Regions from separate parts of the Mesorhizobium sp. AR10 genome, predicted to be linked through region 4. Evidence: riboswitches for the same ligand, from Rfam matches in the RefSeq annotation. Region 4 holds a riboswitch; each other region holds the start of a gene.
The links. Region 4 has a riboswitch for cobalamin ahead of LHFGNBLO_RS20255 (CbtB domain-containing protein). Riboswitches for the same ligand answer to the same signal wherever they lie in the genome.
Positions count from the first base shown of each region.

Region 1: it holds a riboswitch for cobalamin, as region 4 does, so the genes downstream of both, LHFGNBLO_RS06615 (aromatic ring-hydroxylating oxygenase subunit alpha) here and LHFGNBLO_RS20255 (CbtB domain-containing protein) in region 4, are expected to answer to the same signal.
Region 2: it holds a riboswitch for cobalamin, as region 4 does, so the genes downstream of both, metE (5-methyltetrahydropteroyltriglutamate--homocysteine S-methyltransferase) here and LHFGNBLO_RS20255 (CbtB domain-containing protein) in region 4, are expected to answer to the same signal.
Region 3: it holds a riboswitch for cobalamin, as region 4 does, so the genes downstream of both, LHFGNBLO_RS26615 (DUF1636 family protein) here and LHFGNBLO_RS20255 (CbtB domain-containing protein) in region 4, are expected to answer to the same signal.

Region 1 is NZ_CP080524.1:680,429-683,767, reverse strand. Features, by position in the region: gene LHFGNBLO_RS06620 (hybrid-cluster NAD(P)-dependent oxidoreductase) at 1-158, opposite strand, end outside; gene LHFGNBLO_RS06615 (aromatic ring-hydroxylating oxygenase subunit alpha) at 182-1,429, opposite strand; cobalamin riboswitch at 1,546-1,747, opposite strand; gene LHFGNBLO_RS06610 (DUF680 domain-containing protein) at 2,257-2,466, shown strand; gene LHFGNBLO_RS06605 (DUF680 domain-containing protein) at 2,540-2,746, shown strand; gene LHFGNBLO_RS06600 (DUF680 domain-containing protein) at 2,809-3,045, shown strand; gene LHFGNBLO_RS06595 (ABC transporter ATP-binding protein) at 3,133-3,339, opposite strand, start outside.
Region 2 is NZ_CP080523.1:575,036-578,374, reverse strand. Features, by position in the region: partial or broken gene metK (methionine adenosyltransferase) at 1-171, shown strand, start outside; partial or broken gene LHFGNBLO_RS02720 (adenosine kinase) at 251-1,237, shown strand; cobalamin riboswitch at 1,641-1,840, shown strand; partial or broken gene metE (5-methyltetrahydropteroyltriglutamate--homocysteine S-methyltransferase) at 1,934-3,339, shown strand, end outside.
Region 3 is NZ_CP080524.1:4,754,395-4,757,733, reverse strand. Features, by position in the region: gene LHFGNBLO_RS26620 (efflux RND transporter periplasmic adaptor subunit) at 1-844, opposite strand, end outside; cobalamin riboswitch at 1,255-1,462, shown strand; gene LHFGNBLO_RS26615 (DUF1636 family protein) at 1,486-1,947, shown strand; gene LHFGNBLO_RS26610 (ABC transporter ATP-binding protein) at 1,944-2,732, shown strand; gene LHFGNBLO_RS26605 (ABC transporter substrate-binding protein) at 2,765-3,339, shown strand, end outside.
Region 4 is NZ_CP080524.1:3,471,164-3,474,502, reverse strand. Features, by position in the region: gene cobO (cob(I)yrinic acid a,c-diamide adenosyltransferase) at 1-402, opposite strand, end outside; gene cobU (bifunctional adenosylcobinamide kinase/adenosylcobinamide-phosphate guanylyltransferase) at 404-901, opposite strand; gene LHFGNBLO_RS20260 (CbtA family protein) at 924-1,706, opposite strand; gene LHFGNBLO_RS20255 (CbtB domain-containing protein) at 1,722-1,901, opposite strand; cobalamin riboswitch at 1,938-2,134, opposite strand; gene LHFGNBLO_RS20250 (gamma-glutamylcyclotransferase) at 2,174-2,893, opposite strand; gene LHFGNBLO_RS20245 (aromatic ring-hydroxylating oxygenase subunit alpha) at 3,013-3,339, shown strand, end outside.

The sequences.
Region 1 (3,339 bases), 2.8 Mb from region 4:
CCCGGCTTGTAGCGAAACCAAGTCTGGTTGTCGGAACGGAAGGTGAAGGTCTTCACCTCCGGCGCCTCATCGCTGACGCCGATCACTTCCAGCACCTGGAGCCTGTCGTTCCAAGGCGCCATCTCGTCGAGATGGCGGTAGAGCCCGAGATCCGTCATCGCATTCATCCCTTTACCCTTTCTCAGGCGACGCTACGCAGTGCGGGCCGGCCGCCTTCGGCAAGGCGCGGCTCGATGAAGCGGGCATACCAGTCTACGAACTGGATGACACCGCCCTCATGCAGCTCCGAATAGGGGCCGGGTTCATAGGCCGGCGACAGGATACCGAAGGCGTTCTCCTCGACGATGCGGCGGTCCTGATCGTTGGTCTCGGTCCAGACATGGGTGAGTTCGGCAAGGTCGTAGTCGACGCCTTCGACCGCATCCTTGTGGATGAGCCATTTCGTCGTCACTGCCGTTTCAGTGGCGCTGATCGGCAGCACCCGGAAGGTGACGGCATGATCGCCGAGGATGTGGTTCCAGGTCGTCGGATAGTGATAGAGCAGCAGCGAGCCGATGCGGTCGGTGGCAACGCTGTCGGAAAGGTTTCTCTTCACGGCGCGCTTTCCCGTCATCGTGTAGCTGACGGCATCGCGCAGTAGCGGCGCGCGGGTGGCGCGAAACTGTCCGGCGGGATCGATACGGAATTTGCTCGGCAAGCCCGCCGCCTCGCATTTCGCCCAATGCGCCAGCATTTCCGGGTCGCTGTCGGCGCCATTGACGCCGGTCACGGTCGGCGCTTCCGGGAATGTCTTGCAGAGCTCCGGATGGTTGCCGGCACAATGGTAGCACTCGCGGTTGTTCTCCCAGACGAGCTTCCAATTGCCCTTCTCGACGATGGTCGATTCGAAGGCGACCTTTGCCTCGCGCAGCCGGTGCGGCAACAAATAAGGCTCGATCATGGTGCGCATCGGCGCGAAGTCCGCCGGCTCCTTGGCCAGGCAGATGAAGATGTAGCCGCCGACGCTTTCGCAAGCCACCGGCTTCAGGCTGAACTGGCTCCTGTCGAACCCGTCCGCCATCTGCCGTGCGAACAACAGCCGGCCGTCCAGTTCGTAGGTCCACTGATGGTAAGGGCAGACCAGCTTCGCCGCCGTGCCCTTCTCACTGTTGCAAACGCGGCTGCCGCGGTGGCGGCAGGAATTGTGGAAGGCGTTGATCTTGCCTTGCTGGTCGCGCACCAGCACCACTGGATAATCGCCGATCTGGGCGGTGATGTAGCTGCCAGGCTTCGGCAATTCGCAATCATGGCCGATGAACAGCCAGTCGCGATACCAGATCAGCTCCATGTCGAGCTTGAAGTAGTCGCGATCGGTGTAGAAGGGCTGCTCGAGCGAATAGCCTTCCCTGCGGCTGTGCAAAAGCCTCAGCATGTCAGTGCGCACATCCATGTCCTGTCCTCATCTTTCAAGGACTGAACTTGGTGGTGATGGAGGAAAGACCGGTCGCAGTCCGGCGATAAGGCCGGGCATGCACCATCCACCTCTTGACCGCCCACCGCGATCAGTCGAGTTCAATCACCTCGGGCTGGTTTCCGGGCTCTGGAGTGTCCTTGCGGACGATCGCGACACCTTCCCAGGCTTGCGGCCCAGTGGTCTCCCGTTGCGACTTGAACTCCACCACCGTTGCGGGGGCAGCGCCGGAATCTGACCGGCTTCCCAATTCTCCGCCCGTCGTCACGAAGTGGCACCTGAGATGACATCATCTAATCACGACAGCGGGCGCGCCATCGGCACGAAAGCGACATCGCATCCATGCGGCGCGACACCATATCTGAAAACGCACCGGCCAAGGTTTCGCGGCGGAGGCCCTCCGCTTTCGCCGGCTATAGCCCGTCGCTTCGCGGATCGGATTCGACCTGCGACAGGGTTAAAAAATGGTAGCAGTTTCGAAAAGTGACTATTAGCTGCTTCTAAAATCGAACCGAACGGTTCGTTTCTGTTGACAGAGCGTGCAGGACGGTGTGAACGCTGGTTTGCAAATTCGTCAGCTGGGCCATGGGTCGAATAGTATAACCGTTTGATATCATTTATTAAAACAGAAGGTGTAGGAGGCTTTGGCACAATTTCAAGGTGCAGAGTCTTGGTCCACGCGGAACAAGTTCGTGATTGGAAACCGGCGCTGGCCCCTCCCACATCGGGGCTGTCCGAACGACGCGATTTCCTTCCAAGACACGCCGCTAGACGGACTGACGAACTAAGATACTGGAGTACTAAAAATGAAAAAGATCGCTCTTACTGCCGTCGCCGTTCTGGCCATCACCGGCAGCGCCTTTGCTGGTGGCAGTGACCATTATGGGTCCAACGGTGCCAACCAGCCAGCCACCACGGTTGACAGCTCGTACACGGCTTCCATTCAGAAGTCGGCGCACGCTGACAAGCAGCCCGTCGTTCAGGGCAGCGACCGTAACCTCTTCGGCAACAACTAACAGCCGATCTCCAACGGACGGCGGGTTTGTCCCGCCGCCTTGGCGGAATTCAGAAATCAAAGGAGTACTTAAAATGAAGAATATTGTTCTTGCTGCCGCCGCCGTTCTGGCCATCACCGGCAGCGCCTTTGCCGGTAGCGACAACTATGGCTCCAACGGCGCCAACCAGGCCGCCCCGGCTGTCGACAGCTCGTACACGGCTTCCGTTCAGAAATCGGCTCAGACTGACAAGCAGCCCATCGTTCAGGGCAGCGACCGTAACCTCTTCGGCAATAACTAAGCCGATCCCGGCACAGCGGCGGGATTGCCCGCCACTGTGCTGGAAAATTCAGGAGACTTGAAATGAAGAAGATTGCTCTTACTGCCGCCGCCCTTTTGATTGCCGCCGGCAGCGCCTATGCCCGCAACGACAATGTTGGCGGGACCGACATCAACAAGCAGGCGACCGTAAACGTCGACAACACGCAGACGTCTTCGGTGCGCGACACCGGCTCGCCGGTCTACAAGCTGCTCAACTCGTCGGACGACGTCCAGAAGTCCGCTCCGCAGGGCAGCGACCGGAACCTCTTCGGCCACTAACAGCCGAAGTCGACATCCAGAAAAAAGAGCGGCGGGCCCGGCCCGCCGCTCTTTTTTTGATCCGGATGTGATCCGAACCGGACGGCCTCAGGCCGCTTTTGCTTCCGCATTGTGGAGTGCGAAGGAATGTCCGTCGGCATCGAAGATATGGAGGTCTCCGGCATCCGCGCTCAGCCGCAGCGTCGTGCCACGCTTGACCTCGACATTGCCGGGCAGCTTGGTCACCAGCGGCAGGTCGGCACGGCCGATGTCGATATAGATGAGCTGAACCTCGCCGAGCTGCTCGACATAGTC
Region 2 (3,339 bases), on a different replicon from region 4:
CTCATTCTTGAGCTGTTCGATCTCAGACCGAAGGGCATTATCAAGATGCTTGATCTCTTGCGCCCGATATACCGCAAGACCGCTACGTACGGGCACTTCGGCCGCGAAGAACCTGAGTTCACCTGGGAGAGGACGGACAGAGCGGACGACTTGCGGCGCGAGGCGGGACTCGCCGGCGCGCAAGGGCCGACGCCGGATCGATCGCCATGCGGAAAGTCCATTCCAAGCGGACCGTTGAGCGGAGACATTGATGCCGGATTATGACGTGCTTTGCATCGGCAATGCCATTGTCGACATCATCGCCCAGTGCGACGAGGAATTCCTCGAGACCAACGGCATCATCAAGGGCGCGATGAACCTCATCGACACCCGGCGCGCCGAATTGCTCTACAGCCGCATGGGCCCGGCGATCGAGGCGTCCGGCGGCAGCGCCGGCAACACGGCGGCCGGCGTCGCCTCCTTCGGCGGCCGCGCCGCCTTCTTCGGCAAGGTTTCGAACGATGCGCTGGGCGATATCTACGCGCACGACATCCATGCGCAGGGCGTCGCCTTCGACACCAGGCCGCTCAAGGGCGAGCCGCCGACGGCGCGCTCGATGATCTTCGTCACCCCCGACGGCGAACGCTCGATGAACACCTATCTCGGCGCCTGCGTCGAGCTCGGGCCGGAGGATGTCGAGGCCGACAAGGCCTCTGGCGCCAAGGTCACCTATTTCGAGGGCTATCTGTGGGACCCGCCGCGCGCCAAGGAAGCGATCCGGCAGACGGCGAAACTGGCGCACGCGGCCGGCCGCGAAGTGTCCATGACACTTTCGGATTCGTTCTGCGTCGACCGCTACCGCGACGAGTTCCTCGACCTGATGCGCTCCGGCACCGTCGACATCGTTTTCGCCAACAGCCACGAGATCAAGTCGCTCTACCAGACATCGTCGTTCGACGAGGCGCTGGCGCAGATCCGCAAGGATTGCCGGATTGCCGCCGTGACCCGCTCGGAAAAAGGCTCGGTCATCGTGCGCGGCGACGAGACCGTGGTTATCCAGGCGACCGCGATCAGGGAACTGGTCGACACGACAGGCGCCGGCGACCTCTATGCCGCCGGTTTCCTGCATGGCTACACGCAAGGCCGCGACCTCAAGACCTGCGGCGACCTTGGCTCACTGGCGGCTGGATTGGTGATCCAGCAGATCGGCCCGCGCCCGCGCCAGAACCTGCGCCGCGAGGCTGAACAGGCGGGGTTGCGTCAGGCGGACATCTCGAGGAGTAGCTGCTCACCTCCCCCTTATGCAGGCGGTCCAGGCGAGGGCGGATAAATCAAAATGTCGCACGCGCATCCGCCGGTTTTCCGCTGTGTTTCAAGTTGCCGAAATTCAGAACTTTGACGACACCTGCCGGTAGCAGTCCAGGATCTTGATCATCACGACGCCGACGCCTGCCGCAAGTCGCTCAAGAGCCGGGATCATGTGATTGGCTGATTTGCCGGCCCCTTATCGGCATCCACGCCTGCCGGGGAGCGCCTGGAAGGCAACAGCTGACGATAACGATCCAAGCGATTTTGGGCAACATTGCCCACAAGTCAAAGACGCAATCACATAACCACATAAACATTTCTTTATGCGGTATTGACAAGAGAGTAGACTACTGTGATTATCTGCGTGTCGTGGTTCTCCGTACGGCACTGCCGCAGCGGAGCTAAGAGGGAAGCCGGTGCGATGCCGGCGCTGCCCCCGCAACTGTTAGCGGCGAGCCCACCGCCCAATGTCACTGAGGCAAAAAGCCTCGGGAAGACGGGAAGAGGTTATGACCCGCGAGCCAGGAGACCTGCCACGGCGAGCAACGTCCACGGGCGGGGTGTCTCGATGGTCGCGGTCAGCCCGGCGTTCGTGCCGGCCTGCTAGCGCCTTCCTTGTCCCCACGCCCGACCATCGGGGTATGACATGACCATCACTCAGCAGATTCCTGTAGCAACGCTCGGTATGCCGCGTATCGGTCGCAGGCGAGAACTGAAATTCGCGCTTGAAAGCTACTGGTCCGGAAAATCTTCCGCTGCCGACCTTCTGACGACGGCGAAGGCCCTCCGTGCCGCCAGTTGGAGGGAGCAGCAAGATCGCGGCGTATCAAAAATCCCGTCGAACGACTTCTCACTCTACGACCATGTGCTCGACACCGCGGCCATGGTCGGTGCCGTGCCATCCCGCTACGGTTGGAAGGGCGGCGAGGTCCCACTCGACATCTACTTCGCGAAAGACCGCGGGTTGTGGACATGCCGGCCACGAGCATGCGGCTCAGGGGCACCGCTTAACCGCGATGGAAATGACCAAATGGTTCGACACTAACTATCACTTCATGGTGCCGGAGCTGACCGACGATCAGACCTTCGCCCTCTTGTCTGCGAAACCGGTCGACCACTTCCTCGAAGCCAAAGCCCTCGATATTCACACACGCCCAGTCATCCTTGGACCGGTCACCTTCCTCAAGCTGGCAAAATCACCTGCCGAAGGTTTCAATCCGATAGCGCTCCTGCCGCGGCTGCTGCCTGTATACGAGCAACTCCTGCGCAGGCTAAAGCTCTCGGGAGCCGACTGGGTGCAGATTGATGAGCCAGCGCTTGTGCTCGATCTTAACCCGAACGAACGAGCTGCGTTCGAGTTCGCCTACGGCCAGCTGTCGAAAGCCGCGCCCGAGTTGAAGATCATGCTGGCTACCTATTTCGGACCGCTGGGAGACAACCTCGAGACCGCGATTTCTCTGCCCGTGGCGGGCCTGCATCTCGATCTCGTGCGCGCTCCCGAGCAGTTGGAGACGGTAGGTCGGCTCACACCGAAGGATCTGGTGCTCTCGCTTGGCTTGATCGACGGCCGCAACGTCTGGCGCGCGAACCTGCCTGCGATTCTCGACCGCATCAAGCCGATCGTCGCAGGCTGGCCCCTGGACCGTGTCGAGATCGCGCCTTCCTGCTCGATGCTTCATGTGCCGATCGACCTGCGGATGGAGACCGCGCTCGATGTGGACGTCAGATCCTGGCTGGCATTCGCGGCCCAGAAGATCGATGAGCTGGTCGTGCTGGCCCAGGCCTTGTCGGAAGGCAGGGAGGCCGCAGCAGGCGCATTGAAAGCTTCTGCCGAGGCGGCCGCCGCGCGCGCAACGTCCACAAAGGTCCATGATCCGCTCGTTGAGGGACGGATCATCAGCATCGACGACGCCATGAAGCAACGAAAGAGCGCATTTGCCCAGCGTTCCAGAGTCCAGGCTGGCACGCTCGGCCTGCCGCCATTCCCAACGACGACCATCGGGTCCTTCCCGCAGACGCCGGAGGTGCGCAAGGCGCGCTCCGCTCATGCGA
Region 3 (3,339 bases), 1.3 Mb from region 4:
GCGCGCTGCGCAGCGCGACCTTGACCTGGAACGTGCGCGTCGCGGCGTCGGCCATCGGCGAGACCTCGCGAATGATGCCGATTGTCGCGATCGCTGGATTGCTCAGCAGGGAGACCTTGATTTCAAGGGGCTGCCTTGCATCCCCGCCATTGGAGAAGGCTGCTTCGGCGATGGCGAAGACGGCGTCGCGGGCAGCAGGGTCGGCGACCCGCACCACCATCTGCCCGGCATTGACGACCTGGCCGGCTTCAGCGCCGGTCGCCGTCACCACGCCGTCGAAATCGGCATGCAGCTCGGTATAGGCGAGCTGGTCCTTGGCCATTTCGAAGCCGATCCTTGCCGAGTCCAGCTTTGCTTCGGCCGAACGCAGGCTCTTCAGCGTCGCATCGTAGTTGGCCCGTGTCGCAAAGCCCTTGGCGAGAAGGGCTCCGATGCGGGCCTCGGCCGCACTTGCTTCGACGAGCACTGCCTGCGCGGCGGCGACGTCGGCCTCGGCGCTGCGCAGCCGGTTGCGATAGTCCTGGTCTTCGATGCGGGCGATCACCTCACCCTTGCGGACCGACTGGCCGACTTCTGCCATGCGCTGCACCAGCTTGCCGGACAGCCGGAACCCGAGGTCGCTTTCGCGCTGCGGCCGGACTTCGCCGATGGCGATGCGCTCATCGGCCTGCGGCGCAGGTTTCACTGCCATGGCCCTGACAAGCTTGGCTTCGGGCACGTCCGGTTCGACCGCCGCGGCCTCGCCCTTTGCGCCATACCAGACGACCGCTGCGGCGCAGGCAAGTGCAGCCACGGATGCGGCGACGAGACGATGCTTTCCTCGCCTGTGGTGGAAGAGTGTCATGTTGTCTCCATAACCAATGTTGCGGCCTGCGCCGGGGAAGGGCGTAGCAGCCGAAGATCCCGTTGGCTGGAGAAGAACCGGGCGCTTGATATGCGATTGCAAGGAGCGTTGTCCGTTCTCAGAGACCAGCACCCTTCCTCACCAGCACGATCTTATTGGACTCTCAGGCGCGTGAAATCCCGATCGGATTCTGAAAATTTTCCGATGCTTTTGGCGCCCGACCGCCAACGCGCCGGCCTGTCGACGCGCCTGGAAGTGGGCATCGAGGGAAATTGAAGCTGGAACATTGGCCGCTGGTGTTGACAGCATGCGACGGCACTTGATACGTTATGTTATTACATAATCATGTCGAAGCGAACCGAAGCCTGCAAGCTCGATCAAAAAATCATTGCGACGCAGTCGGGTGAAATCTAGGGTGGAAAAATGATGGTCCCCGAGTCGAAAGGCGAGGGGTGAAAAGGGAACACGGTGAGACCCGCTTCGGGTCGAGGCCGTGGCTGCCCCCGCAACTGTAAGCGGCGAGCAAAATCCGAAAAGCCACTGGCCGGCAAGGCTGGGAAGGCAGGATGGCGCAAAGACCCGCGAGCCAGGAGACCTGCCATCAGCATGAGTTGACCGGACGGGGTGTGCCGGGAGGAGACGTGGATTTCGGTCTTGTCGGCCGATTTGCCAGGGCATCCTTCCGTCGCCAGTTTTGGAAAGTGACGGAAAAGTTGGACGCCTCAAAGGCACTCCATCGCATCATTGTGTGCACGCTTTGCCGCGATCTCGTGACCGGGGTCAGGTCAGGCGAAGAGCTGTGCGCCGATTTGGCGGCCCGGCTCTCGGCGCCTGACGAGAGCGCTCCGGACTATGCGGTCGAAGCCATCGACTGCATGGCGGGCTGCGCGCGGCCGCTGACCGTCGCCTTCCAGGCGGATGGCAAAGCCTCCTATCTCTTCGGCTCCATCGACGCCGGGGTCGATGCCGCCGATCTCATCGAATTTGCGAAGCTCTACCGCTCGCTTGCTGACGGCTGGTGCAACTCCGGACAGCGTCCGGCTGGACTGGCGGGCAAGACACTGGCGCGCATCCCGGGCAATCCGTCGGGGAGCAAGCGATGACCGCGCGCCTTCTCGAAGCACGCGAACTGACTGTGACGGCGAATGGCCAGCACCTGGTCCATGCGGTCAGCCTTTCGGTGGCGGCGGGCGATCGCCTTGCCATCATCGGCCCCAATGGCGCCGGCAAGACGACGCTGCTGCGCATGCTGTCCGGCGCGCTGCAGCCAAGCACAGGCGAGGTGCGGTTTCTCGGCCGCCGCCTGGACAGGATTTCGACCGCCGAGCGCGCGCTGCACATCGCCGTCGTCGGCCAGACCGATCAGCCTGACCCGCGGCTTGCCGTGATCGACTATGTCGAGCTCGGCCGGGTCCCGCATGCCGGCCTGCGCCGCAGGCACGAGGACCGCGACATTGTCGTCGACGCGCTTCGCAGAACCGGCCTGCTGCCGCTGCTTGGCCGCACCGTCGGCTCGCTGTCCGGCGGCGAGCGCCAGCGCGCCCAGCTGGCGCGCGCCATCGCCCAGCAGCCGAGAATCCTGTTCCTCGACGAGCCGACCAACCATCTCGATCCGCGCGCCCGCAGCGAGCTTCTTGAACTGGTGGCCGGGTTCGGCATGACGGTGATTGCGGTGCTGCATGATCTGTCGCTGGTGGCGCCATTTGCCACCCGGGTCGCGGTGATGAGCCGGGCCCGCCTGCACGCGCTTGCCGCACCGAACGAGGCGCTGACCCAGCAGCTGATCCGCGAGATTTTCGGCGTCGACGTATTGCGGCTGCGCCATCCGACTGAAGACCGCGAACTCACGATCTTCGACATTCCAAACCGCACCTCGTCGCCATCCTGATCAATAACTCGTTCAACAAAGGAGCACCGCCCGTGAAACGCCTCGCCCTGTCTCTTGCCTTCTCATTGCTGGCTTCGACCGCCTTCGCCTTCCCGGTCACCGTCGACAGTTGCGGCACGCCGCTGACCTTCGATGCGGCGCCAAAGCGCGCCGTCATCCACGATTTGAACATGGCCGAGATGGCCTTTGCGCTGAAGCTGCAGCCGTCGATCGTCGGTCTGACCGGCATCACCGGCTGGTACAAGGTCGGTCCCGAATTCAAGGCCGAGCAGGGCTCCATCCCGGAACTGGCGCCAAAGTACCCGACGCTCGAAAACCTCGTCGCGGTAGAGCCCGATTTCTTCTTCGCCGGCTGGTACTACGGCATGAAGCCCGGCGGCGAGGTGACACCCGACACGCTGGCCCCGCACGGCATCAAGACGCTGGTACTGACGGAAAGCTGCGTCCATCTCGACAAGGACCGCCCCGCCGCCTCGATGGACCTGCTCTATGGCGACGTCGAAAAACTGGGCAAGATCTTCGGCAAGGAAGGCCAAGCCGAAAAGCTCGTCTCGGGCTGGAAAACGCAACTGGCCGACATCACGGCCAAGGTCGGCGAACACAAGGG
Region 4 (3,339 bases):
CAGGCTGATCGAAGGGTCGGCCATCAGTTCGAGCACCTTGGCCCAGGCCGCCTCGGCCGCCGCAATGTCGCGCTTCAGATCCTGCGTCTCCCAGGTGAACCCCTCGCCCATAGTGTGCCAGACGACGCGGTCACCGAAAGCGGCAAAGGCGTCCTTCTCGCCCGTATGCCATTTGCCCTTGATGAACTGCACGACGCCGATGCGCTTGCCATAGCCGAGCATTCTCAGCGCCAGGCCGAAGGCGGCGGTGGTCTTGCCCTTGCCGGGCCCGGTGTTGACGATCAGCAGCCCCTTCTCAACCGTCTTGGCCGCCACCTCGGCGTCCTGCACCGCCTTGCGCTTGGCCATCTTGGCGCGGTGGCGTTCTTCGTCCTTGCCGTCGATGTGTTTGCTGTCAGCCATGTCACTTCACCTTGAGCGGCAGCCCCGCTACCATCAGCAGCACTGTATCGGCTATTGCCGCGACCTGCTGGTTGAGCCGGCCGGCAACATCGCGAAAGCGTCTTGCCAGCGCATTGTCGGGCACGATGCCCTGGCCGACTTCGTTGGAAACCACGAACCACGGTCCACGCGGTCGCGACAGCACATCTGCCAGCCTCAGGCATTCGGACTCAAGATCATGATCGGCCAGCATATGGTTGGTCAGCCACAGCGTCAGGCAGTCGACGAGGACAGGTCTGCCCTCAGGCAGCGCCGCGATCTCGCCCGCAAGATCGAGTGGCGCATCGACGGTCGTCCAGCCCTCGCCGCGCCGCGCCCGATGCAGCGCGATGCGCTGGCGCATCTCGTCGTCATAGGCTTCAGCGGTCGCGATATAGGTCCACGGCGCAGCACCGGCTGTCACCAGTTTTTCGGCGTGCGCGCTCTTGCCGGAGCGCGCACCGCCGATGATGAAGGTCAATCCCCCGCGAAGGGCAGCGCGATCAGGCAAAGCTGTTGCGCAGGCTGGTCGCCGTGCCGGTAAAGCGTCCGCGCACCACGCCGACGACCGCGCCGAGTACCAGCCAGAACAACAGATTGGTCACCGTCACCGCCACCACGAACTGATGGTGCAGGCCTTCCGGAATCGGTGTCTCGAAACTATCGGGCTGCGGCGCGCCGACGATATGCGGCGCCACGATCAACGCCACCGCCAGGATCGCCAGCGGCAGCGATTTGCGGAAGGCGATCAGGCCAAGACCTGCCGCGGTCGCCACCACCGTTGCCGTCCACCAGATCTGGCGCTGGGTGAGGTCGGCCGCCGGCATTGCCGGCAGTTCGGGCGGCAGGCCAAGGCCCGGTGCCAGCGTGAACACGGCAAAGCCGGCCAGGCCCCAGAACACGCCCTGGCGCCAGGTGCCAATGCCGCCGGCGAACTCGGAAACCGCGACCAGGATCAGCGCGAAGCCGATGCCGGTGACGATGTTGGCGGCGACACTGAAGGCGAAGCGCTCGAAGCCGTCGGCCGGCGCCCAGCCTTCCTCCTCCGCCGGTGCGGCCGCCTCGGCCGGCGCCGGTGCGGCGGTGCTCATGGCATTGGTGTCGGTGGCGTTGGCGGCTGGTGCCGCTGGCGCGGCGGCGTGCTCATGGCCGCCGCCGGCCTGTTCGTAGACTTCCGCCTTGAGAATGAGCGGCACGGTGGCATAGGCCTGCAGGCAGGCGAGAACGACGCCAGCCACAAGCCCGGCGATCGCCGCGATGAACACGACGTTGCGAAACAGGTTCATGATGTCAGATCCTCGTCAGTGGCAGGGGAATGCCATCGAATGGCGATAGTCGTGGGCGGCATTGTGAACCGCTTCGATATGCGAGAAGCCAACACCCCCGACGACGAAGATGCCGAGAAATGCAGCGAGTGCGAGCTGCATGAAGCGCGACTGCGAGGAAGCTGAAGCGCCGAGAGAGATGGAAGCGGTATTCATATCTTGTCCTTTCGCCCTCCACCCGAGGGCACAGAAATCACTGTCCCTGTCGCCGGCAGGTCTCCTGGCTCGCGGATCAGCGCCCTTCCCCACCTTCCCGAAGAAAATCTTCAGTGGCATATGGAGAGGACTACCGCACACAGTTGCGGGGGCAGCCACGGCATTGGGCAACAAGTCAGCCCGCACCGCATTCCCTCTTAGGTCCCAACGGAACCGACGACAGTCGCGACTATAGGCAGAATTGTCGCATCCGGCAAACCAAAATCCGCCCATTACCAGCGTGAATGCGCCACTCTGCCTGAGGCCTCAGACACCGCGATCCGCTCGGCAACAAGCCGCTGCAGCCGCCACAGATGGCGGTCGTGAATGCCGCGCTCCTCCAGGTTTTTCACCGTATTGTAGAGGTAGTCGGCGCCCGATCCCCAATGCCCGCAGGACACGGCCAGTCTTTCCACGACCTCATGGTCGTCGAGCGGGCCGGCATAGGTAGTGCCGTTGCGGTTGATGACGAAAGCCAGCGCCCGCAACGGCCCGCAGTTACTCGCCAGCCTCAGCAGGCGGGGATGGTAGCTTGTCGGCTTCAGCGTCACTTCGCGCCGCAAAAGCTTGCCTAGCTGCTGCCGCCGGTCACCGTCGGCCAGCCGAAAGGCCACGCCCTTGCACTGCCCGCCACGATCGAGAGCCATCATCAGGCCGGGGCACTCCTTGGTGCCGCGCCAGCGCGTCATGTTCATGCAAAAGGATCGGTGCCAGCCGCGCGCGACAGCGACACGTTCCTCGACATGGTCGATTTCAGGTTTCCAGATCAGCGAGCCGTAGCCGAACAGCCATAGCGGCTCGGTGGCGGGGAGTGCAGCCTGCAGCTCGTCCAGCATTGCGTCATAGTCACCATCGTCCAGATGCGCCGCATCCGGGTCAGGCCCGGCATCTTCAACTTCGCGCCAGCAGCGCGCGACCAATTCCGGCGTAAGCGACATCTGTCGTGCGGCCACGTTCCCAAATCCCGTTTCTGCCGCATGATTATGCGCCGCGCCCGAAACCGGCAATGCCGGGGGGTTGATTGACAAACGATTTGCCGGGGTGTCGGCTGGCACATCGGAGGAAGCCTGTCATGCAACCCAGCCCGAGCGAGCACGATCCCTATAACGGCCTGACCAGAGCCGAACCGACGCTGCCATCATCGGCCTATTGGGATATCGCGGCCCATCAGCGGGATCTCGACGCCATCTGGTACAAAAGCTGGCTGCTGGTCTGCCGCGAGGCCGATCTCGCGCAACCGCTGGCTTTCAAGACATTCCGCATCGGCACGCAGGAAATCGTCGTGCTGCGCGACGACACCGGCGAATTGCGCGCCTTCCATAACACCTGCCGGCATCGCGGCTCGCAGCTTTGCCAGGAGAGCGAGGGCCGGCTGAAGGCGCGGCTCATCACCTGCCCC